Linked DNA regions of Geotalea uraniireducens. The protein of the gene in region 2 interacts with the protein of the main gene of each other region in a pairwise test. Links are inferred from orthologs where the notes say so. Each region holds a gene or a part of one and is shown on either strand. Other genes may lie near its edges.

Region 1 (14,815 bases), 500 kb from region 2 along the record:
CAGTACCGGCCGGCCGGGATACCATTCCCCCCCGACACCGGTCGGCAGCCCCAGGAGCCGTTCCGCCAGGCCATTGAGGGTCGCCACGCCGTAGGGCCCTTGGCGATGGGCGCAGAGAACCCGGAACCGACCGAATGCCGCCAGGGCCGCCAGCGGCTCGGCCGTCGCCCGGAACTCATCGTAGCCGGCGACCAGCGGCTCCCGCAGCTGGCATTCCAGCTCTTCCGCCGCCGGCAGTTCCCGCCACGCCAGGTCGCCGCATCCCCCCGCCTTGAGCAGTGCCAGCGCCTCCTCCCCCCGCCCTTCGTTGATCAGCCGGGCCAGGGCGCCAATCCCGCTTTCGGCGCCGAACCGGTAGCTCTTCCGCAGCACGACCAGCGAATCGCCGAGTGGCGACTCCGGCGCCGGACCGGCGGCCGGCAGCGCCGATCCGGCCAGCCGCGCCAGGCGCTCCCGAAACGATGGGGAAAAGGCGTGCAGCCGGCCGGTGTCGCAAATGTCACCGAGGACCGCCCCGGCTTCCACCGAGGCCAGCTGGTCCTTGTCCCCCAACAGAATCAGCCGCGCCGTCGGCGGCAGCGCCTCGACCAACCGGGCCATCAGGGGAAGATCGACCATCGACGCTTCGTCGACCACCACCGCCGCATACGGCAGGGGATTGTCCCGATGGTGGCGGAACGCGCCGGACGGCGGGTGGTAGGCGAGCAACCGGTGGATGGTGGTTACCGCCTCCGGGAGCTGTTCGAGGATCGCCGGGGCCACCGGCAGCCCCTGCTTGGCAGTACGGATCGCCTCGGCCAGGCGGGCCGCCGCCTTGCCGGTCGGAGCGGCGAGGGCGAGCGAACAGGAGACACCCCGGGCCTGCTCCAGCAGTAGCGCCAGCACCTTCACCACGGTGGCGGTTTTGCCGGTACCCGGGCCGCCGGAGATCACGGCCAAGGGCCGGCAGAGCGCCGTCAGGGCCGCCACCAGCTGCCAGTCGGGCTCGTCAGCCACCACCGGCGGGAAGAGCCGGCGCACCCCTTCGCCGAGTAGCGCCTCGTCGACCGGGCATTCCTGCCGGCTCCGTGCCAGCAACGCCGCGGCCAGTACCGCTTCATACTCCCAGAAGCGGTGCAGATAGAGACGGCCGGCAGCGTCGAGGACCAGCGGCGTCGTCTCGCCGGGTGCCCCGACCAGCGGCACCGCGCGGAGATGCTCGATCCAGCCCGCCAGCGCCGCGGCGCCGACACTCTCCGGCGGCAGCGCCGTGGCCAGCTCGAGACAGACGTTGCCGCGGCCGGTGGCATTGCTGGTCAGGGCCGCGACCCGCCACAGCCAGGAATCGCCACGGCCGGCAAGCCGGCAAACGAAATCGGCAAAGTGCCGATCGAGCTCGGTCAATTCATCTTCGTGCGCATATGCCATCGTTTCACTCACCTGCCCGGCAGTCAAGCCGGACGAACAGCCGTTCCAGCTCCTCGATCAGCTGCCGCGGCGGCCGGTCATGGAAGATTCCCGCCCCGTCGCCCCGGGCCGCCTCGATCCCCCGCAGGAACAGATAGTGAACGCCGCCGAAATGGCGATCGTAGTCGTAATCGGCAAGCCGCACCGCCAGATGGCGATGCAGCGCCACCGTGTACAGCAGATACTGGAGGGGATACCGGTGCGACCGCATGCTTTCCCGTAACTGCGGCGGCTGGTAATCCGCCGGCTGGGAACCGAGATAGTTCGATTTCCAGTCGATGATGAAATAGCGCCCCTGCCATTCGCAGACCAGGTCGACGAAGCCGCGCACCACCCCCCGGACCGGCTGGAAGGTAAGACCGGTCACCAGCTCCGTCAGGCTCACCGGCTGCTCCAGGCCGCTCCAGCGCGCCGCCGCTTCCCGCAGGCCGTCGGCGGTAATGAAGCGGAGCGGGAAGTAAAACTCCAGCTCCGTCAGCCAGCCGCCGGGACGGAGGTCGGCCAGCCGGAACGAGGCCTCCCCGGCCGGCAACGGGACGGTGAGAACCTGGCCCAGCATTGCCGTTACGGCCGGCAGCCATTCGCCGGCAAAGCCGTGCCGGCGGAGTTTTTCCGCCACCGCCGCTTCGGCGATGCCGGCCGGCCCGGCGGCAAAATCGAGTTCCTCGAAGATCTCGTGGAGAAAGATCCCCGCCCGCGTCCCGCGGGGAAAATCGCGGATCGTCTGGCGCTCGGCCGGCGGTTCCCGCAAAAGCGGCGCCCCGTCCCCCGCCACCCATTCGTCGCGGTCGGGCAACTCGGCAACATGTTCGGCCTGGGAGACGAAAGAGGTAAAACTTGCCACCCGCCAGTCGTGCTCGATGGTACCGTGGAACTCCCGGCAGCTGAGCGGCTCGGCGGCGACCGGCGGCCGGTAGACGCCGGCAGGAGCCCGAGGGGGAAGCGGGGTCACGGCGATGGCCCCGCCCGAGGCAACGGCCAGCTGCTCCAGTTCGGCCCGGATCGCCTCGTCGGACAGGGCGACCTGTCCTTTGTCGCCCGGCACGTCCGGATGGAGCAGGTAATGCATCGCCGAGCCGCCGGCATCCTTGAAGGCCCCCCAGGCCAGATAGCAGCGGTTCTTTGCCCGGGTGACGGCCACATAGAGCAGCCGCAGCCCCTCGGCCAGATTCTCCTCGGCGGCCCGTTGCCGATGGCGGGGAAGCTCCGGCGAACCGAGATCGAGCACCGCCCGGCCGGCTTCGTCATGGAACAGGACCGTTTCGCCGGTTCCGTCCCTCCCTTCCCAGCAGAACGGGCAGAAGACCACCGGATATTCGAGTCCCTTGCTCTTGTGAATCGTCACCAGCTGGACCGCCGCCTCGTCGGTCTCCAGGCGGATCTCGTGTTCCTCCCGGCGCTGTTCCTCGCTGAGCCGCTCCGCCAGCCAGCTGACGGTCGCCTCCATGCCGAGATTGCCGGCTACCGCTGCCTCGTGGAGCAGCTCGAAGCAGTGAAGAATATTGGTCAGCCGCCGTTCGCCGTCCGGCAGCGCCAACAGCCGGCTACGCACCTGACGGCCGGCCAGGAGGCGCATCGCCATCGGCATGCACCCCGACTTCGCCCAAAGGTCATGGTAGCCGCGGAACTCCTCCAGCACCGTCTCCCAGGCGCTCTCGTCGCCCAACAACCGGGCCAGGCCGTCCCCGCCGATCCCCGCCAGGTCGGTGACCAGGGCGGCCCGCAAGCGCCGCTCGTCGGCCGGTTCGGCCACCGCCCCGAGCACCAGGAGGATCTCCGCCGCTTCCGGCGAATCGAAGAGATTGCCGGCACCGCGCAGCACCGCCGGGATGCCGAGCCGGTTCAGTTCCTGCTGCACCAGCCGCGCCTGGCGGTTCTTCCGGACCAGGACGGCAATATCGCCCGCGACCAGCGGCCGGTCACCGATCAGCAGGCGACCGGCGCCCCCTTCGTCGAGCAGCCGGGCAATCTCCGCCGCCACCCCCTGAACCAGCAACTCGGCGCCGTCACCCTTGTTGATCGGCTTGCCCGCCTCCCTTCGGGGGACGAAGTGGATCTTGAACGGCGCCGGATCGGCAGCGCCGTCAACGGTCAGCAGCCGCTGTTCCCGTTCCGCCGCCCGCACCGGGTGAAAGGCGATCCCCGGGAAGAGAAACGGTGCCGGCCGCCCGGCGAAGAGGGCATTGACCGCCCGGACCAGTGCCGGCTCGGAACGCCAGTTTTCGTCCAGGGTATGACGCTGTTCCGTCGCGGCAGCCGCCGCCAGGTAGGCAAAGACATCGGCGCCGCGGAAGCTGTAGATCGCCTGCTTCGGATCGCCGATCATGAACAGCGGCGCCTCGCCCGCCAGCGGATAGAGGGCATCGAAAATCCCGAACTGGAGCGGATCGGTATCCTGGAATTCGTCGACCAGGGCGGCCCGGTAACGCTCCCGCACCGCCCCGGCCAGGGCGTCGCCCTGCGCCGCCTGCAGCGCCTGGTAGAGATCGAGCAGGAGGTCGTCGAAGGAGCGGACATTGGCCCGCCGCTTCCGCCGCGGCAGTTCGGCGGCCAGGTAGGCGTGGAATTGCCGCTTCAGCGCCAGCAGCCATTGGTCAAGGAACGCCTCGTCCGGATCGCCTGCCGGCAACTCGGGGAGCGGCAGCTCGGGGATCACCCTCAGCAACGGCCCCCCCCGCGTCCCGACCGACCGCAAGAGGCGGCCGGGCGACACCCCCTCGTCAACGACCTTCCGCACCAGCGGTGCCGGCGCCCGGTAGACGGTGTCCCGCCAGAAATCGGCGGCAACTTCCTGCAGCAGCCGCTCCTGATCGGCCAGGAGCTCCGTATCGGCCAGGGAGCCGCTGGCAAAGGGATTGTCCCGGAGGGCCCGCTGGCAGAAGCCGTGGATGGTGAAAATCGCCGCCTCGTCAAAGGAACGGAGCGCGGCCGACAGTAAACGGAGCGCCTCGGGAGCGGCAATTCCCCCGCCCAATAGCCCGTCGAGCAGCGGGTCGTCACTGCTCCCGGCGGCAAAGGCATCCACCGCCTCCCGTAGCCGTCGCCTGATCCGGTCCCGCAACTCCTCGGTCGCCGCTTCGGTGAAGGTGACAACCAGGATTTGATCCGCCCGCAACCGCCGCTCCAGCAGCAGCCGCAGGTAGAGGCCGGCAATGGTGAATGTCTTGCCGGTACCGGCGCTGGCCTCGATCAGGTGGCGACCGCTCAGCGGGGTATGGAGAAGGTTGAAGGGCTCCATGGCGCGCCTATTTCCGTTTCCGTTCGGTCTGGCAGTCGAGCAGCGGGCCGTAGACCGTCAGTGCCACCGCAGCGAAGTCGCCGGCAAAGGGCTCGGCGGCCCCGAAGCAGCGCCGGAACGCCGGCTCCTCCCCCTCGCCGGGATACTCCTCGGAACCGCGCCATTTCTTCCGGGCGGCCGCCGGCGCCTGATCGGCCTTTTTCGGCTCCCGGCTCTTCCGGGCATATTCGAGCGAACTCTCGGGGAAGAAGCGGAGCGGCGCAGCCAATCCCTGCCGGTAGAGCCCGACGAGCCGTTCCAGTTCGCCGGCGGCAGCCGTCAGCGGTTCGTAGGTGACGGTGGCATCGCTGGCAAAGAGAACGGTCCGCCGGGGGCACTCTGCCGGGGCCACGGCATTGAGGGCCAGATGTTCCAGCCAGGCCCGCAGCCGATCCTTTGCCTTGAGCTTGGCAAAGCGATACTGCACCAGTCCGGCCGGCCCGAGCCGCCGAAGCCGGCCGACCAGCCGCACGCCGCCGAGCGGCAGGTCGACTTCCAGCGGCGACAGCGCTTCGCCGGCCAGCGTTGCCCCCACCTCGGCGGCAAAATCGGCGACGGCCGCCACGCGACGCCGGAAGACCTCGGCACCGATAGCCCCCGGCGGCAGCAGTCCCCGGCTGCGCAGCACTTCCCGCTGTAGTTCGGGATCTCCCCCCGCCAGCAGGGTCGCCACCACCTCCTGGTCGAGCTGGTAACGCTCCAGCGGATCGGGAAGAAACGGCTCACACTCCGGCAGAAGTTCCTCGCTCCGCTCCAGGTGAACTCCCAGCCGGAGGCGGAGAAACTGTCGGGCCGGGTTCGCCAGAAAGGCTGCCAGATCGGCAAGCGTAATCGTCGTCACCTCGTCCGGCACCGGCAACGGTGCAACCATGAACGGGCGGGGTTCGGCACCGCGCCCCTTGGCCAGACTGCCGGCAAGGTTCTCCCGGGAGTAGCTGAAGAGCGGCGAACCGGCGTCACCCCGGAAATAGTCGCGGCTGAACGGCTGCAACCGCTGCCGGACCTCGACCGTCTCGCGGAGATTTTTATCGGCCGCACCGGCGACGACGAAACCCCGTTCCAGGTAATCCAGCAGTTCGCTGACCAGCACCGAAGGGGGCCGTGTCCCGCCGTCGACGATCCCTTGTCCCAGGTAGCTGATGTGCAGCCGCTGCCGGGCCGACAGGAGCGCCTCCAGGAACAGATAACGGTCCTCGTCGCGTAGCGAGCGGTCACCCGGGCGGGGAGCGGCGGCAATCAGGTTGAAGCCCGACGGCGGATTGCGCCGCGGATAGGCGCCGTCGTCCATCCCGAGCAGGGCGATGACCCGGAAGGGAATGCTCCGCATCGGCAGCATGGCGCAAAAGGTCACCCCGCCGGTCAGGAAGCCTCCCCCCGGCCCCAGCCGGCCGAGGCGTTCGTCCAGCCACGCCGTCATCTGTTCCAGAGTCAGTTCGTCGCTAAAATCGGCCACCCGCCATGCCGCCGCCAGCGCGTCAATCGTTCCATCGATCGCCAAGAGCTCCCGCTCCTCGTCCTGATCGGCGGCAATGAAGTCGACCAGCACGCCGCGCAACAGGGTGAGCCATTCCGGCGCCGGCCGCGGCTGCCGCAGCTGCCGCAACGTGGCGAACAGCCGGCCGGTAAACTCCAGGAACGAGCCGAGGAGCGCCGCCTCCCCCGCAACCCGGTCGAAGGGGAGAATCCCGGCACAGAACCGCCCCTCCCGCTCGCCGGCCATCGCATAGCCGAGCAGCAGCCGGTCAAGTCCCGACCGCCAGGAATTTTCCGCAAACGCGGGAAGCTTTTGCTCGCCGCGGTCGGCGCGGTCGATCCCCCAGCGGATGCCGGCTTCCCGCACCCAGCCACGAATGGTCGCCACCCCCCGCTGCCCGATGGCATACCGCCGGGCCACCGGCGCCAGAGCGAGGAAATCGAGCACTTCGCTGGCCGTACAGCGGCTCCCCGCCAGTCGGAGCACCTTGATGAGCGCCTCGGCGACCACCCCCTCGCGCCGGAGGCTCCGATCGGCAATCGCGTAGGGGATCCGCCGCTCCGGCGATTCGGGCGAGCCGAACACCGCCGAAACGTATGGCGCGTAGCTCTCGATCTCCGGCGTCATCACCAGCACATCCCGGGGGGTAAGGGTCGGATCGCCGGCAAACAGCTCGAGGAGCGTATCGTACAGCACCTCGACCTCCCGCAGCGGGCTATGGCAGGAATGGACCCGGATGCTGGCATCCCCCGGAGCGATGGTCCCCTTGACCTCGCCGGCAGCCGTCCGATCCCGCAGGTCGAGGATATCTCCCTGGACCATGGCGAGCAGGGTCGTCTCCTCGCCCGCCGTAAAATCTTCGACGGTAGCCCCTGGTTCCGCGCTGTCGAGCAGCAGCTCGAAAAAGTCCCGACCGGTCCGGCCCAGCGAGGCGAGCAGAGGGTTGCCGAGCTCGAAATAGTCGTCGGGCGGCGCGCTTTCGGCATCTCGCCGTTCGAGGCGGGCCTGCTCCCGGGCGGAGACGATTCCCCCCCAGTAGGTACGGCAAGGGTTCAGCAGGAACAGATTGACCGGCAGCTGGCCGGCAAGCCGGGTCAGGACTTCCAGATGGAACGGCGGCAACGCCGAGATGCCGATCAGCGAGAGGCGGGCGGGAAGTCCGGCAGGGGCCTCCCGCAGCCGGGAAACGGCCCGGCGGAATTCCGCCAGCAGGGTCGCCCGATGAGGGACGGCCGCCTCTGCCGTCAGCCGCCGCCAGAGGTCCGGTTGCCAGTCGTCCCCCTCGCCGCGTTCCCAGCGGAGCAGCAGTTCCGGCCGATAGAGGCCATACTGGTCGAAGGTATCGGCAATCGTCCCGGCCAGCTGGAAGAGCTTCCGCCCGTCGCCGTCGTCGGCCAGATATGCTTTGAGCGGTGCATACTCCCGGCGTTCGAGCAAGGAGGGAAGGATGGTCATCAGCCGCCAGCGAAGCGGCTCGGGGGCAAAGGGCGAATCCTCGGCAGTCGGCGGCAGCTCGCCGAGCACCGCCCGGAAGATCCGCCAGATCATGGCGTTGGGAAATGGATAATCGGCGTTGGCCCAGCCACCGAGGCGGTCAGCCAGCGCCATCGCCACCCAGCGTTCCATTCCCGGGCTCTGGACGATGATCGTCTCCGGCGCCAACGGCGGCAGGGGCGACTCGCTGACCATGGTCGCCAGGTGCGCGACCAGGTGCTCCATCCGGTTGCCGGTATAGATAGTCAAGGGCATGACATCCCCGCGATATTCAGGCTCGGGAAAAGGTGCACTGCGGCGCCATTGTCGGCCACGGTTGCGACATAGTACGTCAAATCACCCCGGCACGAAACAAAAAAGCCCACGGTTTTAACGCCATGGGCTTCCCACACCTTTGTCCTGCCGCAGCTCGCCTCCCGGCGCACCAAGCGGGCTAACGCCCCTTCTTCAGATCAATGAGAATCAGCTTGGCAACCGCCTTGAGCGTTTCGAAGACCCCTTCGCCGGTAGTGGCGCACGCCTCGAACTCGGGCACCCCGGTCGGATTCAGCTCACTACGGAGTTCCTCGACCGACAGGATGTTCGGCAGGTCACGCTTGTTGTACTGGACGACGTACGGCAGCTTGTCCAGATCGTACCCCTGCTCGCCGAGGTTGATCCGGAGGTTCTCCAGCGACTCGATGTTGGCGTCCATCCGCTCGTCCTGGGAGTCGGCAACGAACACCACACCGTCCACCCCCTTGAGAATCAGTTTCCGCGAGGCATCATAGAATACCTGGCCGGGAACGGTATAGAGATGGAAGCGGGTCTTGAAACCACGGATTTCGCCGAGTGCCAGCGGCAGGAAGTCGAAAAAGAGCGTCCGCTCCGTTTCGGTGGCCAGGCTGATCATCTTCCCTTTCGCCTCGGGGGCGGTCTTCTGATAAACGTACTGCAGATTGGTGGTCTTACCGCAGAGGCCGGGGCCGTAATAGACGATCTTGCAGTTTATTTCGCGTGATGCGTAATTGATGAAGGACATTCCGCCATACCCCCGGGCCGCTAGCTGAACAGGTTATCGATGTCGTCGTCGGTAATCTCGGCAAAGGGGAAATCCTGGATGCCGCTCCGCTCTTTCTCTTCGGCCCGGGTCATCAGCCGGTCGAAAACGGCGGTAAGTTCATCAGAAGCCTTCTTCACCCGGAGCCGCACCAGACCGAGCGAAGAGCGGCTGTCGAAGAGGACAACCAGGATGACCCGGCCGCCGACGATGGAGATATGCAGGTTATCCTTTTCGCCCTCGTGGAAGAGGATGGAAAATTCTTTTTCGCCGATCAGCTTGGCCAGGCCGCCGGTGGCGGCGATGTTCCCCGCCGTCAGCGAGGCGAGGGAGGTCGTATCGAAGCGTTCGGTTTCGCCAACACCGGAGATCAGCTGGCCGTTCTTGTCGACCAGGAAAATCACCTTTGCGTTGGCCTCTCTGAGCAGCTTTTCGATGACCGCGTTGATCTGCTTGAACTCCTCATCGTACATCACCATTTGAGGATAAGCCATGGAGCACCCCTTAGCCGGGTTGTGAGAATCCAATCACCGTTGGCACGGTTATAACAAAAATTTGACGCGGGTTCAAGAAGATAAACGGCCGGCCCACGCGACAAAAAAACCCCCGGCAGCAGAACTGCCGGGGGTCGAGGTTCCTCCGGAACGGGGCGGTTACTCGCCCGGGTTCTCGTAGGTCAGGCTCGCTAGCTTCTGGTAATAGGCGAAGCGGGCCTTGGTCCACTGGGAGGCCTGTTTCATCAGTTTCTCGGCCGCCTGGGGATTGTTCTTCTTCAGCACTTTGTAACGGTTCTCGCCGTAGGCATACTCCTCGAAGGCGATGGTCGGTGCCTTGCTGTCGAGCTGGAGCGGGTTCTTGTGCTCCGCGGCCAGCTGCGGATTGTAGCGGAACAGCGGCCAGTAGCCGGAAGTGACCGCCCGTTTCTGCTCGTCGACGGCAGTGGTCATGTTGATGCCATGGGCGATGCAGTGCGAGTAGGCAATGATCAGCGACGGGCCGTCGTAGGCTTCGGCTTCGAGGAACGCCTTGACGCACTGGGCCGGATTGGCCAGCGAGACGTTGGCTACGTAGACCGAACCGTAGGACATGGCCATCATCCCGAGGTCCTTCTTGCTGACCGGCTTGCCGCCGGCGGCAAACTGGGCCACGGCGCCGAGCGGCGTCGATTTGGAGGCCTGACCGCCGGTGTTGGAGTACACTTCGGTATCGAGGACCAGCAGGTTGACGTTCTTGCCAGAGGCGATGACATGGTCGAGACCGCCGTAGCCGATGTCGTAGGCCCAGCCGTCGCCGCCAATGATCCAGACCGCTTTCTTGACCAGGTAGTCGGCCACGGTGAGCAGCCGCTTGGCGGCGGCTTCCGGGCAGCCCGCCAGCGCCTTCTTCAGCACGTCAATCCGGCCGCGCTGGGCTTCCACCCCGGCCTGGGTCGACTGGTCGGCGCCCTTGATCTCGGCCATCAGCCCCTTGATGTCGCTACAGGAAGCGCAGGAGCAGGTGGCCAGTTCGTCGAGGAGTTCCAGAGCCATCTGGTTGAACTTGTCGACCGCCAGCCGCATCCCGAAGCCGAACTCGGCGTTGTCTTCGAACAGCGAGTTGGACCAAGCCGGCCCGCGACCGTCGGCACGCTTGGCCCACGGGGTGGTCGGCAGGTTGCCGCCGTAGATTGACGAGCAGCCGGTGGCGTTGGCGATCATCGTCCGGTCGCCGAAGAGCTGGGAGAGCAGCTTCAGGTACGGCGTCTCGCCGCAGCCGGCGCAGGCACCGGAGAACTCGAAAAGCGGCCGGACCAGCTGGGATCCGCGGACCGACTCGAGCTTGACCTGGGTCGCGTCGACGTCGGGAATGCCGAGGAAGAATTCGAAGTTGGCAACTTCCGAGGCCCGGAGCGGCGGCTGGTAGGCCATGTCGAGGGCCTTGTGGCTCGGGTTATTCTTGTCCTTGGCCGGGCAGTTGTAGGCACAGGCGCCGCAACCGGTGCAATCCTCCGGCGCCACCTGGACAGTGAGCTTCTGCCCCTTCATTTCGGGGATCTTGCACTCCGCCGACTTGAAGGTGGCCGGTGCGCCGGTCAGGGCGGAAGCGTCATACGCCTTCATCCGGACGGACGCATGGGGGCAGACGAAGGAGCAGATACCGCACTGGATGCAGAGCTGCTCGTCCCACACCGGAATCTCGATGGCGATGTTCCGCTTCTCGAACTGGGAGGTGGCGGTGGGGAAGGTACCATCAGCCGGCATCTTGGAAACCGGCAGGTCGTCGCCGAGGCCGGCGATCATCGGCGCGGTGGTCTCCTGGACGAAGGCCGGCGCCTGGGCGCTGACGACGGGCGGCTTCTTGATGGTGCTGGTGGCGGTTACCGGGACCTTCACCTCGGCGATGTTTTCCAGACCGGCATCGACCGCCTTGTTGTTCATGGCGACCACTTTCTCGCCCGCCTTGCCGTAGGACTTTTTGATGGCGTCGCGGATCGACTCCACCGCGGTCTCCAGCGGAATGATGTTGGAGATTTTGAAGAAGGCGGTCTGCATGATCACGTTGATGCGGGGTCCGAGGCCGATCTCCTCACCGAGTTTGACGGCATTGATCACGTAGAACTTCAGCTTCTTGTCGATGATCTGCTGCTGCACGTCGGCCGGCATCTTGTCCCAGACCTCATTCTGGTCATAGGGAGAGTTGAGGAGGAAGGTCGCTCCGTCCTTGGCCTTGGAGAGCATGTCGTACTTCTCCAGGAAGGAGAAGTTGTGGCAGGCAACGAAGTCGGCGGTGTCCACCAGATAGGGCGCCCGGATGTACTGCTTGCCGAAGCGGAGATGGGAGGTGGTCATTGAACCGGCCTTCTTGGAATCGTAGACGAAGTAGGCCTGGGCATTGTTGTCGGTCAGCTCGCCGATGATCTTGATCGAGTTCTTGTTGGCACCGACGGTGCCGTCGGAACCGAGGCCGTAGAACATCGCCTGGTAAACCCCTTCCGACGGATTACGGAAGTCCGGATCGGTATCGAGGCTGCTACCGGTAACGTCTTCCTTGATCCCGACCACGAAGTGGTTCTTCGGCTTGGCGGCACCGAGGTTGTCGAAAACAGCCTTGGCCTGGGCGGGGGTGAACTCCTTGGAGCCGAGGCCGTAGCGGCCGCCGACGATCACCGGATAGCCGTCGAACTGGAAGATGCCCTCGGCCATGGCTTCGCCGATCGCGGTGCGGACATCGAGGTAGAGCGGCTCGCCCAGGGCGCCCGGTTCCTTGGTCCGGTCGAGGACGGCGATCTTCTTGACCGTCTTGGGGAGCGCGGCCACGAAATCTTCGATCGGGAACGGCCGGTAGAGGTGGACCTTGACGACGCCGACCTTTTCACCCTTGGCGACGAGATTTTCCACCGTCTCATGAACCGTATCGGCACCCGACCCCATGATGACAATCACCTTGTCGGCATCAGGAGCCCCGACGTAATCGATCAGCTGATACTGGCGGCCGGTAATCTTGGCAAACTTGTTCATCTCTTCGCGAACGATGCCGATGGAGACGGGATAATACGGATTGACCGTCTCGCGACCCTGGAAATAGACGTCCGGGTTCTGGGCGGTACCGCGCATCACCGGATGGTCGGGGGAGAGGCCGCGGGCCTTGTGCTGGGCGATCAGCTCGTCGTCCAGCATGGCACGCATATCGTCATAGGTCAGCTCTTCGACCTTGAGCACTTCGTGGGAAGTCCGGAAACCATCGAAGAAGTGCAGGAACGGCACCCGCGAGCGGAGGGTCGCCGATTGGGCGATCAGGGCGAAGTCCATGACCTCCTGGGAGTTGTTGGAGGCGAGCATCGCCCAGCCGGTGGAACGGCAGGCCATCACGTCCGAGTGATCGCCGAAGATCGACAGCGCCTGGGCGGCAATGGCCCGGGCGGAGACATGGAAGACGGTCGGCGTCAGTTCACCGGCGATCTTGAACATGTTGGGAATCATCAGCAGCAGCCCCTGGCTGGCAGTAAAGGTGGTGGTCAGGGCGCCGGCCTGCAACGAACCGTGGACGGCCCCGGCGGCCCCTCCTTCGGACTGCATCTCGACTACCGACGGAATGGATCCCCAGATGTTCTTCTCGCCCATGGCGCTCTTAATGTCGGAAATCTCCCCCATGACCGACGACGGGGTGATCGGGTAGATGGCAATCACCTCGTTGGTGGCGTGGGCCACGTGGGCGGCCGCGGTGTTGCCGTCAATGGTAACCATTTTGCGACTCATGCTCTCCTCCTCTTAGATAGTACGCACAGTAACTAAACTGTCGTTGTATTTCTCAGTCCACTAAACCTCGCTGCGCCCTTCCAGTGCCCGTTGCACCGTCGCTGCATCCACGTATTCCAGATCGGAGCCGAGCGGAATGCCGTGGGCCAGCCGGGTGACCCGAATCCCGAGCGGCTTGATCAGCCGGGCCAGATAGAGCGCCGTCGCCTCACCCTCCACGGTGAAGTTCGTCGCCAGGACCACCTCCCGGACCCCGCCCCCCTCAAGCCGCTTGATCAGCTCGGCGATTCTCAGCTGGGAGGGGGTAATGCCGTTGAGCGGCGACAGCGCCCCCTGCAGGACGTGGTAGCGTCCGCGGAAGGCCCGGGTCCGCTCCACGGCCAGCAGGTCCTGCGGCTCCTCGACCACACAGATGGCCGAATCATCGCGTTCCGCGGTGCAGAGCCAGCAGGGGTCTTCCTCGGTAATCCCGAAACAAACAGAACAGAATCTCACCCGACTGGTAACATCCTGCAGGCTTTCAGCCAGAGCATTCGCATTTTCGGGGGATTTCAACAGATGAAAGGCGAGACGGAGGGCCGTTTTCTCGCCAACTCCCGGCAGCTTCTGGAGCTCTGCTAGCAGCTTGGTCAATGAGTTCGAAAAATGTACCATATTTTTCCCGACATTTAAAACAATTTTTTATTACAATTTTAATAAAAAAATTTAGCCGAAATAAAATTTCGGCTAATGGGCTGCAATTACGAAATAAACTGCGAAGGATCGAATATGTCAAATCCTCCCGCCGCCGCCGCGACCGCAGGGGAAAACCGCTGTAAATCAAAAGCCGGCACCGGCACAGTCACTAGAACATACCGGGAAGATTCAAGCCGCCAGTGATTTTTCCCATCTCGTCGGAGAACTGCGTCTGAACCTTCTTCAGAGCCTCGTTGACGGCGGCGACAATCAAATCCTGCAGCATTTCCACATCTTCCGGATCAACCGCTTCTTTCTTGATCGTCAGGGAAATGAGTTGGCTCTTGCCGCTGACAACGGCAGTCACCGCCCCGCCGCCGGAGCTGGCCTCGGCAGTTTTGGCCGCGGCTTCCTCCTGCAATTTCGCCATCTTCTGTTGCATCATCTGCGCCTGCTTCATGATCTGGGCCAAACCTTTGGACATCTGTGCCTCCATGGGGTCGTAGGGTTAAATTTACTCACAGTTAAGGAGTTTTGTTAAAACTAAAACATAGTTCTAGCGATTATCTTTTTCGGCTGGCGCTACCTCGGCCAACTCACCGCTGAAAACCTCCAGCGCCGAGGCAATGGCCGGATGTGCTTTGGCATTCTGCTGCAAATCGTTCAGGCGACGCTCGTCCTCAACTCTTTTTTTTTCCAGGAGATTCGGCACCGCTGCATCCTCTCCCGCTGCCAGCGATCGCAACACCAGGGCCGGCTCGCTCTTGAAAAACGTCCGGGCCAGCTCGCGCAGGGCCGCCTGGGCATCGTTTTCCTTCAGACTGCCAAGGGCGAAGGAGCCTTCAGGGAAACCGATTTCCAGCCGCTCAGCGGAAACCTGCAGCGGGCTGCCATGCTCCAGCAGCGAGCCGAGCCGGACCTTGCCGGCCTTGACGTAGGCAACAAAGTCGGCCCAACTGTCCCCGGTACGGGGTAACGTCTCGGTCGGTGCCGGCCGTTGGGGAGCCCGGGGAGCGGCAGCCGGGGCGGCCAGCCCGGCAGGCGCCACCGGAGGAGCGGCAGCCACCGTTGATCGTGCTGCCGGCGGACCGGCCGGGGCAGCCGGCCGCCACTGGACACGGCTGTCAGCCACCACCGCAGCGGAGGGCGTCCCGCTTTCAAGGGCGCGCAGCCGG
Region 2 (14,640 bases):
AAAGACCGAAGGTGGTCTGGGTCAGGTCGTTGGTACCAAAGGAGAAGAACTCCGCCTGGGTGGCAATCTCGTCAGCGGTCAGCGCCGCCCGCGGCAGCTCGATCATCGTCCCGATCAGGTAGTCGAGCTTGACGCCGTAGCGCTCGATCACTTCGTCGCAGACCCGGATAGCGTTTTCCCGGAGCCGGGCCAGTTCTGAGACCACGCCGACCAGCGGGATCATGATTTCGGGAACGATCGAAAATCCTTCGTTCTTCGTCAGTTCGCAGGCTGCTTCCATGATCGCCTGGACCTGCATGTCGTAGATTTCCGGGAACGTCAGACCGAGGCGGCAGCCGCGGTGGCCGAGCATCGGGTTGAACTCGTGCAGGTATTCCACCTTGTTCTTGAGGGTTTGTGGCGTCACCCCCATGGTCTTGGCCAGCGCCTCGATATCCTTCTCTTCCTGGGGGAGGAATTCGTGCAGCGGCGGGTCGAGAAGCCGGATGGTGACCGGCAGGTCCTTCATCTCGCGGAAAATGCCAAGGAAGTCCCCTTTCTGCATCGGCAGGATCTTCGCCAGCGCCTTCTTGCGCCCTTCGACGTCGTCGGCCAGGATCATCTCCCGCACGGCGGCAATCCGGTCGGCCTCGAAGAACATATGCTCGGTCCGGCAGAGGCCGATCCCCTCGGCGCCGAATTCCCGGGCCACTTTCGAGTCGTGAGGGGTATCGGCATTGGTCCGGACTTTTAGCTTGCGGTAGCGGTCAACCCACCCCATCAGGGTGCCGAAGTCACCGGTCAGCTGGGGCGGCACGGTCTGCACCTCGCCGAGCATCACCTCGCCGGTGGCGCCGTCAAGGGTGATCACGTCCCCTTTCTTGACCACCTGACCGGTCGCCGCGACGAACTGGTTGGCGGCATAATCGACCTTGATATCGCCGCAGCCGGCAACGCAGCACTTGCCCATGCCGCGGGCAACCACCGCCGCATGGGAGGTCATGCCGCCGCGGGCGGTGAGAATCCCTTGGGCGGCATGCATGCCATGGATATCTTCCGGTGAGGTCTCGATCCGGACCAGGACCACCTTCAGGCCGAGCCGCGCCGCAGCTTCCGCCTCATCGGCAGTAAAGACCACCTCGCCGCTGGCCGCCCCCGGCGAAGCCGGCAACCCCTTGGCGATGATCGTTTTCTTGGCCTTCGGATCGAGTGACGGGTGGAGCAGCTGGTCGAGCTGCGACGGGGAGACTCGCAGCACGGCAGTCTTTTCATCGATCAGCCCCTCGTTCACCATGTCGACGGCGATCTTGATCGCCGCCTTGGCGGTCCGCTTGCCGTTCCGGGTCTGCAGCATGAAGAGTTTCCCCTTCTCGATGGTGAACTCGATATCCTGCATGTCCCGATAATGCTTTTCCAGGATGCCGCGAATCTGCACCAGCTGCTGGTAGCACTCGGGAAGCACCTCTTCCATGGACGGCAGTGTGGAGTCCTTACCGTTGGCCCGATTGATCGGCTGCGGGGTGCGAATACCGGCCACCACGTCCTCGCCCTGGGCGTTGACCAAGTACTCGCCATAGAAATAGTTCTCGCCGGTCGACGGGTCGCGGGTGAAGGCAACACCGGTGGCACAGTCATTCCCCATGTTGCCGAAAACCATCGACTGGACGTTGACCGCCGTCCCCCATTCGGCCGGGATGTTATTCAGCCGACGGTAGGTAATGGCGCGCGGATTCATCCAGGAGCCGAAGACGGCGCCAATCGCGCCCCAGAGCTGCTCCTGGGGATCTTCCGGGAACTCCTTGCCGAGCGACTCCTTGATCTTCGCCTTGAATTTGCCGACCAGTTCCCGCCAGTCGGCGGCCGTCAGGTCGGTGTCGAGGTGAACCTTCTTTTCTTCCTTTTTCTGCTCGAGCAGATGCTCCAGCAGATCCTTGTCCATCCCCATGACGACGTCGGAGTACATCTGGACGAAGCGCCGGTAGGCATCGTAGGCAAAGCGCTCGTCACCGCTCTGGGCAATGATCCCCTGGACGGTGGTATCGTTGAGCCCCAGGTTGAGGATGGTATCCATCATCCCCGGCATGGAGGCGCGAGCGCCGGAACGAACCGAGACGAGCAGCGGGTTCTTGGCGTCGCCGAAGGTCCGGCCCATCAACGCTTCCACCTGCTGCAGGTTCTTTTCCACTTCCCCCCGCAACCCGGCCGGATAGGAACGGTTGTTCTTGTAGAACTCGGTACAGACCTCCGTGGTGATGGTAAAGCCCGGCGGGACCGGCAGGCCGATGCTGGTCATCTCGGCCAGGTTGGCCCCTTTGCCACCCAGAAGGTTCTTCATCTCCGCCTTCCCTTCGGCCTGGCCATTACCGAAGAAATACACGTACTTTGCAGCCATTGCACTCCTCCTCTGTTTTGACGGGCCGTTTCCCGGTCCGCCGTTTATTGATACTCAAACGCGTTCAGCTAGATTAAATATAATTTATCGTTATTCAACGACCATTTAGCGAGAGTAAAACAAGAAAAAAGCCGCTTGCCTTTCGGCTAAGCGGCTAGTTTCGCGAAATCGGCGATCGCCCCGAATAACCTGCTGATCGCTGTCAGCAGGCTGAGCCGGTTGGTTCGCACCCGTTCATCCTCGGCCATGACCATCACCTGGTCGAAGAAGTCGTCGACCGCCCCCTTGAGGGTGGCGATGCCGGTCAGGGCCGCCAGGTAGTCGCCGGCAGCGGCCCGGGCCTCGACGTCGCCCCGTACCGCCAGGAAGGCCTGCTGAAGCGCGCCTTCGGCCGGTTCCTGGAAGAGCGCGGCGTCGACCGGCTGCGCCACACCTTCCTTGACAATGTTGCAGACCCGCTTGAAGGCCACGGCCAGCGACTCGAAATCGGGCCGGCCCTTGAACTCGGACAGGGCAGCGATTCGGGCGGCGGAATCGACCAGATCGTCGTAACCGGCGCTGACCACGGCATCCACCGCGTCCGAAGCGAAACGATCACCCATCAGGTTGACGAAACGACCGTGGAAGAACTCCAGCACGTCGGCCTTGACCTCGGCAACCGGCCGGGTCAGCTTGGCCGCCAGAAGATCAAGCGAGCGGGTCACCAACGCATCGAGCGACAGGCGATACCCCTTGTCGAGAATGATATTGATGATCCCGAGGGCGGAGCGGCGCAGGGCGTACGGGTCAGCGGAGCCGGAGGGAATCAGGCCGACGCCGAAGCAACCGCAGATGGTATCGAGCTTGTCGGCAAGGGAAACACAGGCACCGATATCCGAAGCCGGCAGTTCGCCGCCGGCCTGGGTCGGCAGGTAGTGCTCGGCAATGGCGATGGCAACCTCCCGGTCTTCACCGTCCAAAAGAGCGTACTCGCGTCCCATGACCCCCTGCACCTCGGGAAACTCGCCAACCATGCCGCTGACCAGGTCCGCCTTACAGAGGAACGCGGCCCGGGCCACTTTCTCCCCAACCGCCGGGCAGAGTTGCGCCGCCAGCCCCTCGGCGAGGGTCTTGAAGCGCTCCATCTTCTCGTAGGAGGTACCGAGCTTCTGCTGGTAGACGACGCTTTTCAGCGCCTCGACCCGGCTCTCCAGCCGGACCTTCCGGTCTTCGTCGTAGAAGAAGCGCGCGTCGGACAGCCGCGCCCGCAGCACCCGTTCATTCCCCTTCACCACTACCGACGGATCCTCGGTCAAGGTATTGTTGATGGTAATAAAGATCGGCAGCAGCGCACCGTTACCATCGACCACCGAGAAGTACCGCTGATGGCTGCGCATCGAGGTGATCAGCACCTCTCGCGGCACCTGGAGGAATTCGGGCGAAAAGGTCCCGTGAACGACGCTGGGATATTCCACCAGGAAGGTCACCTCGTCGAGCAGCCCCTCGTCCGGCAGCAGATGCCCGCCGACGCTCTTGGCCACCCGGTGGATCTCCCGGCGGATGATCTCCTGCCGATGCTCCGGATCGGGGATGACGAAATGGCGCTCGCACTCTTCGAGGTAATGGGCGAAGTTGCTGACCGGGAAGGCCTGGTTGGCCATGAACCGGTGGCCGCGGGAGACAGAGCCGCTCTCGATATTGCCGAAGGTGAAGGGGACGATCACCCCGTCGAAGAGGGCGACGATCCAGTGGATCGGTCGGGCGAAGCGGGTATCGAGGTCGCCCCAGCGCATCGATTTGCGGAAGGGGATGGCGGCAAGCAGCCGCGGCAGCAGCTCGACGAGCAGATCGGGAACCGGCCGGCCACTCTCCTTCTTGACCGCCGCGACGTATTCGCCTTTCTCGGTGGTCACCAATGTCAGGGTCGCCACGTCGACCCCCTGGCCGCGGGCAAACCCTTCAGCCGCCTTGGTCGGCTTGCCCGTCCCATCGAAGGCGATGTTCTTCGCCGGACCGAGGGCGGTGATTTCGGCATCGGGCTGGACCGCCGGCAGTCCCCGGATCACCAGGGCCAAGCGCCGCGGTGTGGCCAAGGTCTTTATCTCGCCGAAGGTCAGGCGGACCTGTTCCAGCTCTTTCCTGGCCAGGGCCTCCAGATCGGCCATCGCCTTGGGGAGAAATCCGGCGGGGATTTCTTCGGTGCCTATTTCGAGAAACAGTTCCTTGCTCATGTAGCAGCTTCCTTTCGGGAGCAACGGGAAAGCGGCCGCCCCACTCTGCTCCGTCTGCCACGGCCAACCACGGCACCTAGCGGTGCGGAGTCCCGGCAGAACGGAAGGGGATCAACTCCGGTCAGCTCACCGTTGGAGTCGGATCATTTTTTCAACAGCGGAAACCCAAGCTTCTCGCGCAGCTTCAGATACCCCTCGGCACAGAGCCGGGCGACATTCCGGACCCGGCCGATATAGGAGGCGCGTTCGGTTACCGAGATGGCGCCCCGGGCATCGAGAAGGTTGAACGTATGGGAACACTTCATCACGTAATCGTAGGCGGGGAGAACCAGCTCCCGCTCCACCAGCCGGATGCATTCCCGCTCGTACATCTGGAAGAGCTGGAGCAGCATCGCCACATCGGCTTCTTCGAAGTTGTAGGTGGAGAACTCGACCTCGGAGCGGTGGTGGATGTCGCCGTAGCTGACCCCCTTGACCCACTCCAGGTCGTAGACATTGTCGACCCCCTGGAGATACATGGCGATCCGTTCGCAGCCGTAGGTAATTTCGGAAGAGACCGGCTTGAGGTCGATGCCGCCCGCCTGCTGGAAGTAGGTGAACTGGGTAATCTCCATGCCGTCGAGCCAGACTTCCCAACCGAGCCCCCAGGCACCGAGGGTCGGCGATTCCCAGTCATCCTCGACAAAGCGGATGTCGTGCTTGGCGGGATCGATGCCGAATGCCCGCAACGAATCGAGGTACAGGTCGAGGATGTTCAGGGGCGACGGCTTCATGATCACCTGAAACTGATAGTAATGCTGAAGACGGTTGGGGTTATCGCCGTAGCGACCGTCGGTAGGCCGGCGGGACGGTTCGACATAGGCAACCTTCCACGGCTCGGGACCGAGGACGCGGAGGAATGTGGCAGGATTGAAGGTACCGGCCCCTTTCTCGGTATCGTAGGGCTGCTGGATTACGCACCCCTGTTTGGCCCAGTACCCCTGGAGGGCAAGAATCAGGTCTTGAAAGGTCAAGTCGGCTCCTCCTCATCCGCCGCGCCCCACGCGCGGCACGGCGGCATTCCATACATAAGAATATCTTTATCCTGTGTAAACAGGGTTTGATCAAACTGAAAAAGCGTCCAAGTTACACGCAATTAGAGTCGAAAAGCTTACAATGTATCCAACAAGGTGTCAAGGAATATCACACAGAAAGACCGAGGTCGGGGTCCACCTGGCGCAGAAAGGTCAGCGAATTGAGCGGACGCGAAAGATGAGCGGCAATGGCCCCGTCAATCAGCGGCGCCACCTCCGGCAACAGCGAGGCAGGAAAGTTCACCACGCCGAAACGGCCGGTGCGGAGTGCCCCTTCGAGCAGCGCCACCGCCGGCGGAGAAAGGATCCGCCCGGTCCGGCCGCAGGCCGGACAGTGAACCGCCCCCGCTGCGCCGATCCGCCGCTCAGCGGTCGGGGCGAGGTCGACCCCGCAGCGCCCGCAATGGTCGAGGGCCAGCCGGTAACCGAGAATATTGAGCAGATTGACTTCGAAGAAGCGCCGGTCGGAAGGAGAGGCCGTGGCACCGTCGAGGTACTCCAGATAGGCGGCCAGCAAACGGAACAGTCGCGGCACCGGCGCGGCTTCGGGAAGCAGGCGGTCGGTCAGTTCCACCGCATAGCCGGCGTGGCCGATCTTCAGCAGGTCTTCGCGGATATGGGGAAAAACGGTCACGATATCCGCGCTATGCAGCGACGACAACCCCTCCCTGAGCGTCAGCTCGACCTCCAGATGGGCGAACGGCTCCAGGGCGCCGCCGAACCGCCGCACGCTCTTCTTCGCCCCTTTCGCCACCCCCCGCAGCTTGCCGTGCGGAAGAGTACAGAGCGTGACAATCCGGTCATTATCCCGAAAATCCATAACGGCAAGCACGATGGCATGACAACGGCACTGGTCCATGGCGCGAAGGTAGCACCGGCATAGCCGTCCCGTCAACGGGACATTGCCGGCACAGCAAAAAGGGCGGCCGGCAATCCGGTCGCCCTTTCGCGATAATCTCATTCCCCAGCGCTAGCGCAAGCCGAGCCGCGCCAGGAAAATCCCCATGTACTTGTTGAGCGGATGATTGCGGTGCAGGCGGCGGAAGACCGGCGGTTTCCGGGTGCCGAGCCGGTTCAGCTCCCCGACGATCGCGTCATTATGCTGGCGACGCAGCCCCTCCCGGAAAATATCGACCGCTTCCTGGCGCATCCCCGCCAGGAGATAAATCTGACCGAGGTTGAGATAATGCACCGGATTGGCCGGTTCGTTGGCGATCGCCTCCCGCGCCAGCGCGATGGCATCGCCGAATTTCCCCCGCGTCTTCGCCTGGCAGAGGGCCAGATACGAACAGATTTCCGGGCTGCGATTAACCGCTGCTGCATGCTCGAAACAGGTTCGGGCCAGATAAATATGGTCATGACGAAGGGATTCGAGCCCCTTTGCAAACCATTCCGCTGCCAATGTTACCGACATGATACGCCTCACATTGTTACGTTCCGCAATCGGACGAGCCAATTTTACCTATCGGCTATTCAACAATCGAGCCAGCAATTTAACCGACCGAGCATGCCGTGTCGTTTACAATCGCCACTGCATAACAACTGGTAATAGTTATATTTGTCAGAATTGGCGCAATACCGGTGGGGAAATCACCATTCAGTGAAATAGCTAACTGACGGTGACAAAATGGGGAAATTGCAGCAGGCGGGCAAGGGCCGCCCCTAACCCGGGACAACAACCGCCGCGCCGCAGAACGCGCCGCGCCGTAAATCCTCCAAAGCTTCGTTGGCCGCCGCCAGAGGATAGGCAGTCGCCTCGGTCTGGATCGGAATTCGGGGCGCCAAGGCCAGAAATTCCTCGCCATCCTGCCGGGTCAGATTGGCCACCGACCTAAGGGAACGCTCACCCCAGAGAAGGTCGTAGGAAAAAGCCGGGATTTCGCTCATATGAATCCCGCCGCAGACCACCACCCCCCCTTTGCGCACCACCCGCAGGGCGGCCGGCACCAGCTCGCCGGCCGGAGCGAAGATAATCGCCGCATCGAGCTCCTCCGGTGGCCGCTGCTCGGCGCTGCCGGCCCAGCGCGCCCCCATCCGGCGGGCAAACTCCTGCCCCGCGGCATCGCCGGCCCGGGTGAAGGCGTAGACCTCCCGCCCCTGGAAGCGGGCCACCTGGGTGACCAGGTGGGCTGCGGCGCCGAAGCCGTAGATGCCGAGCCGCGGCCCCTCGCCCGCCATCACCAGCGAGCGGTAGCCGATCAGGCCGGCACAGAGCAGCGGCGCCGCCTGGAGATCGGGATACCCCGCGGGGATCGGGAAGCAGAACCGGCTGTCGGCTACGGTATACTCGGCAAAGCCGCCATCGATCTGGTAGCCGGTGAAGCGGGGCACGTCGCAGAGGTTCTCCCGACCGCTCTGACAGTAATGACACGTGCCGCAGGTGGAGCCAAGCCACGGCACGCCGACCCGGGCACCGCTTTGGAACCGTCCCCCGCCAGGGCCGGCGGCAACCACCGAGCCGACGATCTGGTGCCCGGGGATCAGCGGCAGTTTCGGTTCCGTCAGTTCACCGTCGATGATATGGAGATCGGTGCGGCAGATGCCGCAGGCATGGACTTTCAACAACAGCTGCCCCGGTCCCGGTTCGGGGATCGGCATCTCGGTCAGCTGTAGCGGCCGACCGACCCCGGTGAAGAGCATTGCGCGCATGACTGATCCCTCCCGCTTTCCCAAAGTGCCGACACGTTACGCCCCTTCGCGCTGCCGGCCGAACCGTTTCGCCAGCTCCGCCAGACACTGCTCTTCGCTCTCAAAGAGGATTCCCCGGAGCCCGCGGCTTTCGGCCCGCACGACGTTGGCCAGCATATCATCGATAAAGAGTACCTCATTCGGGGTTAGCCCCAATTCGCCGACCACCTCGTCGAATAGCGACGGATCGCGCTTCCCCTTGCCAAGACGATAGCTGGAAAAGACCCGGTCAAACTCGCGATAGAAGCCGAACCGCCGGTCGAGCTCCTCCAGCCAGTCGGTCTGGTCGCTGAGAATGGCGACCCGGTAGCCTTGGGCACGTAGGGAGCGAACCATCGCCAGCAGCCGGGGGCGGAGCACGAACCGGTCGAGAATGGTGGCAGTGAGAGCGGCGTCATCCCCCCGCAGGCCGCTCTGCTGCCGCAGCACCCGCCAGAATTCGGCCTCGCTCCCCCGGCCGACGACGTAGCCGGTACGGTAAATCGCTTCCATCCCAGCGCCGTGGACGGCCAGCGGGTCGAGCCCCTGGCGATGGGCCAGCGCAAAGAGCCCCTCCCGAAACCCCTCTTCGGCCAGCACGCCGCCAAAATCGAAGAGCACCGCCCGCACCCTGCCGGCAGTTTGGCCGAGTCGGGCATGGAACAACGACTGCCAGTGGCGGGGATCGCCCCAGCCGGCGGCGGGATCGGGAACGACGATCCGCAATTCGTCGAAGCTGAGCCGCTGCCGGTCGAGGATAACGGTCCGGGCGGCCTGTTGTTTCTCCGCCAGCGGCAGTTCGGCATAGAGGAGGCTCAAATGAGGGCGGAATTCGTCCGCGGGCTGCCGGTCCAGGGCTCCCCACGCCGCGGCATGCAACCCGGCCAGTTCCGGCGAATCGGCAAATTCGATGAACAGGCTTCGGAAATATTCCGCGCTCGTCCCGATACCGTTAATAACCAAGTCGAACGGCGCCAGCCGCGCCGCGGCGGCCGCCAAGGCATCCATCAGCGGCTGCAGTTCGGCAACGTCGGTATAGGAGCCGCTACAGACGGTGAGATGGGGGGCAAAGGAAGGGAGGTCGTAGCGGCCGGCCAGTTCGCGAATCACCCCCTCGGCCCAGGCGGCGTCGGCCGCCGCCGGCAGCAGGAAGACGGAAAATCGGCGCAAGGGCGTGCTCATGCGCCACTCCCGGCACGCTGATAGGTGACCCAGCTGAGCGGCGGATCGCCCGGTACTTCCTGGCGGTCCGTTTCGACAAAATCGGCGAACAGCTCGGGAAAAGTGGTATCGCCCGGATAGGCCCGATGGATGATCGTCAGATAGATTCGCTCGGCCAGCGGCAGCGCCTCCCGGTAAAGTTCGCCGCCGCCGCAGATAAAAACCTCCGCTGCGCCGGGCGCCAGGGCCAGGGCCTCGGCAAAACTTCGCGCCACCACCACGCCGGCGGCTCGGAACGTCGGCTGCCGGCTGAGGACGATGTTCAGCCGGCCGGGGAGCGGCCGGCCGATAGCGGTGAAAGTCTTCCGTCCCATGATCACCGGGTGGCCGATGGTGAGCGCCTTGAAGCGCGCCAGGTCGGCCGGCAGATGCCACGGCAGGGCGCCGTCCCGGCCGATCACCCGGTTTTCCGCCATCGCGGCGATCAGGGAGACAATCATGCCGCCTCCTCGTACTCCAGGACTTCGCTGGTGACAATCCGGCGGGTGGCGGTCAGGTAGCCGTACCACTTGTAGAACATGTCGAGGAGCGAAACGATTGCCAGGAGCGCCATCACCACCACCAGGGCGGCATTGAGCCGGAAGGTGAGCGCCTCGCCGGCGGTGGCCGCCCGGGCGGCCTTGCCGAGGAAAGAGCCGGTCAGGGTCCAGGAGGCGGCGAAGGTGGTCAGGTACATGAAGACCATCGGCACGAAGGTCGTCCAGGCGTAGCGGACCTTGCCGGACTTGATCAGGATGGTGGTGCCGATGCCGAGGGCGATCGCCGCCAGCAGCTGGTTGGAGACGCCGAACATCGGCCAGATGGTGGAAACGTTGCCGGAGTGGATCAGGTACGCCCAGGCGGCCACCACCGCCAGGCTGGTGGCAATGATCCCCGGCAGCCAGCGCGGCTGGCCGAGGGGCTTGTAGATGCGGCTCCCCAACTCCTGGAGGAGAAAGCGGGCCACCCGGGTACCGGTATCGACGGTGGTCAGGATGAACAACGCCTCGAACATCAGGGCGAAATTGTACCAGTACGGCATCAGCCCCCGCATCCCGGGAATCGCCGAGAGGATGGAGGCCATCCCCACCGCCAGCGAGACCGCGCCGCCGGGGCGTCCGGCGATGTCGGTGCCGACCATGGCCGAGAGTTCGCGCACCCGCTCCACCGGAAAGCCGAGGGCCGTCACGGCATCGAAAGAAAGCTTGGTGTTGATGGCGAAATAGTCGCCGGGAACCAGAATGGTGGCCGCCACCAGCGCCATCACCGCCACGAACCCTTCGACCAGCATGGCGCCGAACCCGATCATCGGGATTTCCCGTTCCGAGGTAATCATCTTCGGCGTCGTTCCCGACGAAATCAGAGAATGGAAGCCGGAGACCGCACCGCAGGCGATGGTGATGAACATGAAGGGAAACAGCTTGCCGGGGATGATCGGCCCGCCGCCGGCGACGAAGCGGGTCACCGCCGGCATCTGGATGGTCGGCGCCATGCAGACGACCCCGACCGCCAGCAGCAGCACCGTACCGATCTTCATATAGGTGGAGATGTAGTCCCGGGGACAGAGGAGCATCCAGACCGGCAGGATCGAGGCGACCAGGCCGTAGCCGGCCATCGCCAGCACCAGGCTCCCCTTGGAGAGGTTGAAGAACGGTTCGAGGGCGGAGCCGGGGATGTAGTGGCCGGCAAAGACCGCCCCGAGCAGCAGGGCGAAGCCGATGGCGCTCACCTCGCCGACCCGCCCCGGCCGGAGCCGGTAGAGGTAGAGACCCATGAACAGGGCAATCGGAATGCTGAGGAAGATAGTGAAGGTCCCCCAGGGACTCTTGGCGAGGGAGTTGACCACCGCCAGACCGAGGCCGGCCAGGGCAACGATCAGGATGAAGAGGATCGCCAGGGACGCCGCCAGACCGCCGACCGGGCCGATCTCGTCCTTGGCGATCCGGGCCAGGGAACGGCCGTTGCGCCGCACCGAGGCGGCCAGGATCACCATATCGTGGACCGCCCCGACCAGCACGGCACCGACCAAGAGCCAGAGGAAGCCGGGGAGATAGCCGAATTGGGCGGCGAGCATCGGGCCGATCAGCGGGCCGGCGCCGGCGATGGCGGCGAAGTGGTGGCCGAAGAGCACCCAGCGGTTAGTGGGATGGAAGTCCATGCCGTCCGCCAGGCGGCGGGCCGGCGTCTTCAGCGCCGGGTCGAGGGCCAGCACCCGGGCGGCGAGAAAGGCGCCGTAGAAGCGGTAGGCCACCAAGTAGAAGCAGCCGGCCGCGGTCACCAGCCAGAGGGCATTGACCTTTTCCCCGGGATTGACGATCCCCGCCACCACCGCCAGGGAAACCGCCGCCACGCACGCAATTACCAGCCAGACCACTTTGCCGACCATGGCTTCACCTCACCGGGCGGAACCGGCCAGCGCCCGCTTCGCCCCCCGATTAATTGGCTGCCGCCCGCCATTCCCGGGCGGCAAACCGGTTAGCGCTTTCCAATATAGCGCACCCACCAGCGAAGATGCAACCATGGCATGCCCGGCTGTCGCTACTCCGCCGTAACGGCCGGTCTGGGCCGGTAGCGGTCCGGTTGGGCAAAAAAGGTAATATCGGCATAGCCCGCATGAATTGTGCCCGAATGGCGCACCCCGGCAGGAATCAGGTAGCGGTCGCCCTTGCCGAAGGTATGCGGTACCCCGTCGATCACCAGGTCGATCCGCCCTTCGAGAACAATCCCCCACTGTGCGGCATGGGCATGTTCCGGCAATTCCGTCTCTTCGGCAAAGTGCATGAAGAGAATCTGCTCCCCGGTTCCCTGGGCAAGGAAGGCGGTGGCGCCAGCGAGCGGCAGGTCGGCCAGCGGCAGCTGGCGCACCGCGGCAGGGAAAAGTTCGTCGATGGTCATTTTCCGGCCCCCGCGGCAACCGTGGCGAGCCAGGCGGCGGTCGGCAGCACGGTGGCGAAGCGAAGCTGCTGGGTGACGAGCACCGCCCGGTGCAGCTCTTCGGCGGTGACCGAGCCGGCACTATTGCTGAAGGCGAGGGTTCCGGTGGCATCGCTGAGGAATTCCACCGTGAAACCGCGGTGGAACGCCTCGCGGGAGGTGGTGTCGCAGCACATCTGGGTCATGTAGCCGCAGATGACCACCGTTTCGATCTGCCGTTCCCGGAGCCACGCTTCCAGGTTCGTGGCGGTGAAGCTCCCCGGCAGGCTCTTTTCGAGGAGCAGTTCGAAAGGGCGCCGCGCCACTTCCGGATGCAGCTCCCAGGCCGGACCGCCGCGGCGGAAGGCGGGCGCATCCGGGGCCGCGGCCCCGTGGCGGATCACCACCACCGGCATCCCGGCCGCCGTCGCCGCATCCATCGCGGCGAGGATGTTTGCCAGGCTCCCCGGCGGATAGACCACCGGCAGCACGCCGGTGAAATATTCGTTCTGCACGTCGATCACCAACAAGGCACGCTTCATGATTCCTCCGCAGCTCGTGTCACCGGTTCAGCGAGGCAGGGTCTCCACATGCCCCCCCTCGCTGCTGTCGTAAATGAGGACCTTTTCGTACTGGCCGTAGCCGCGCGGCTTCACCTTTTCCGGTTCGGCGGGCGGCACCGCGACGGCGGGGGATGCCGCCACGTCCTCGCGGGGGAGCAACTGCGCCGCCGCCGGATCTTTTTCCCGGGGTGCCAGGACGCGCCCTTCGCCGGGGGGAGACCCAGTCGGCGCCTCGCCCGCCCGGACGACCGGCGGGGAGGGGACCAGGCAGACAAGGGCAACGAGCAGCAACAGCGCCTGTTTCATCGTCGTCAACCTCCAGACAAGAATTAATGGCACCTTTCCGGGACAATCCGTCAGGGCTCCCCGGCCAGCGCCCGGCGCAGCACATTGAGCCGGCGACCGGCATCGAGGACAATGCCGTTCGCCGTCCGATGGGGCGCCAGGAAGGCGAGGATCTCCTGCTGTACCGCCGCGGAGCGCTTGGCGAAATCGGGGAGCTTGGCGGCAAGAACGTCATCGGCATCGGCAAACTGGAACAGGATGCGGAACGGGACGGTCTCGCCCACCGTCCAGCCGGCCAGGGCATGCATCGCCCGGATCGCCGCCTCCTGGGCCGGCCGCTCGTCGCCGCTGCCGGCGCCGAACCGCTCCTTGAGCTCGGTGAAGGAGCCCCCCGCCCCCGGTTCCACCACCACGATCACTCCGCCGTCCGCCACCAGCCCGGCAACCGTCCGGAGATGGGCGCCCATCTCGGCAACCGGCACATGGTGCAGCGACAGGGTATAGAGGACCGCCGCGAATCGGGTCTCCTCGCCCGCCACGGCAAAAAAATCGCCGAAGTCGGGGGCAATGGCCCGAAAGGTCACGTTGGCGGCCGGCACCCGCTGCCGTGCGTACTCCAGGGCGGCGACATCCGGGTCGACGGCCACCACCCGGGCGGCATAGCGGGCCAGGTCGCGAGTAATCCGGCCGGTGCCGCAGCCGACTTCGAGGACGGCTTTCCCGACGATGTCGGCATGGGCAAGAATGGTCGCAATGTATTGATCGGTCGGGTCCTGAATCATCGGCTCTCTCCCCTGGCTCAGCGCAACGTTACCACTGTCGCCCCGTCGCCCCCCTCGAACGGCTCGCCGGGACGGAACTCGCGCACCAGCGGGTGGCCGTCGAGATGCTCGCGCACCGCCCGCATCAGCGCTCCGGTCCCCTTGCCGTGGACGATCCGCAGCTCGCCGTACCCTTCGAGCGAGGCGCGGTTGAGGAACTGTTCCAGGCGGGTCAGGGCATCGTCCACCCGCAGGCCGAGCAGTTTCAGCTCGTGGGGGAGTTCCGGCTCCGGCGTTAGCGTTCGCCCGGTTTTGCGCGGCTGGGGCTGGGCGGCTTTCCCCCGCCGCGGCGCCAGGTCGCCGAGCGCCACATCGAGTTCCATCATCCCGGCCCGCACCCGCAGCCGGCCCCCCTTGCGGTCGATGGCGATCACCGTGCCGTCATAGCCGAGGCCGGGGACAAAGACGGTGTCCCCCTCGCGAAGCGCCTCGAGGGAGAGCTGTTCTTCCGGGTGGAACGCCCGCAGCTGCGCCGCCAGCCGTTCCTCGGTTTCGTCGATTTTCCGCCGCGCTTCCCGGCTCCGCTCCCGGCGGGCC

What was found.
Region 1: the proteins of recO (region 2) and recR interact in binary tests that used the Escherichia coli proteins (3 or more experiments, as listed by UniProt). The link is inferred for Geotalea uraniireducens from one-to-one orthologs.

The regions. Positions count from the first base shown.
Region 1 is NZ_AP027151.1:164,784-179,598, reverse strand. Bases 11,823-14,815 are described here. They hold recR (recombination mediator RecR), read right to left. Parts: upstream 13,620-14,815; coding sequence 13,026-13,619; downstream 11,823-13,025. Other genes in these bases: dnaX (DNA polymerase III subunit gamma/tau), read right to left, coding at 14,197-14,815; QMN23_RS00780 (YbaB/EbfC family nucleoid-associated protein), read right to left, coding at 13,810-14,124; nifJ (pyruvate:ferredoxin (flavodoxin) oxidoreductase), read right to left, coding at 11,823-12,965. In the rest of the region: recD (exodeoxyribonuclease V subunit alpha), read right to left, coding at 1-1,407; recB (exodeoxyribonuclease V subunit beta), read right to left, coding at 1,412-4,684; recC (exodeoxyribonuclease V subunit gamma), read right to left, coding at 4,692-7,946; QMN23_RS00800 (GTP-binding protein), read right to left, coding at 8,125-8,712; QMN23_RS00795 (roadblock/LC7 domain-containing protein), read right to left, coding at 8,733-9,224; more of nifJ, read right to left, coding at 9,384-11,822. UniProt on the Escherichia coli protein: May play a role in DNA repair. It seems to be involved in an RecBC-independent recombinational process of DNA repair. It may act with RecF and RecO.
Region 2 is NZ_AP027151.1:653,248-667,887, reverse strand. The notes cover bases 4,639-7,456. They hold recO (DNA repair protein RecO), read right to left. Parts: upstream 6,514-7,456; coding sequence 5,764-6,513; downstream 4,639-5,763. Other genes in these bases: QMN23_RS03165 (zinc-dependent alcohol dehydrogenase family protein), read right to left, coding at 7,317-7,456; QMN23_RS03170 (tetratricopeptide repeat protein), read right to left, coding at 6,625-7,068; glyQ (glycine--tRNA ligase subunit alpha), read right to left, coding at 4,725-5,594. Also shown: ppdK (pyruvate, phosphate dikinase), read right to left, coding at 1-2,371; glyS (glycine--tRNA ligase subunit beta), read right to left, coding at 2,518-4,581; more of QMN23_RS03165, read right to left, coding at 7,457-8,303; QMN23_RS03160 (HAD-IA family hydrolase), read right to left, coding at 8,340-9,503; QMN23_RS03155 (dihydrofolate reductase), read right to left, coding at 9,500-9,982; QMN23_RS03150 (carbon starvation CstA family protein), read right to left, coding at 9,979-11,907; QMN23_RS03145 (cupin domain-containing protein), read right to left, coding at 12,060-12,416; QMN23_RS03140 (cysteine hydrolase family protein), read right to left, coding at 12,413-12,976; QMN23_RS03135 (hypothetical protein), read right to left, coding at 13,004-13,303; QMN23_RS03130 (class I SAM-dependent methyltransferase), read right to left, coding at 13,354-14,064; QMN23_RS03125 (endonuclease MutS2), read right to left, coding at 14,082-14,640. UniProt on the Escherichia coli protein: Involved in DNA repair and RecF pathway recombination.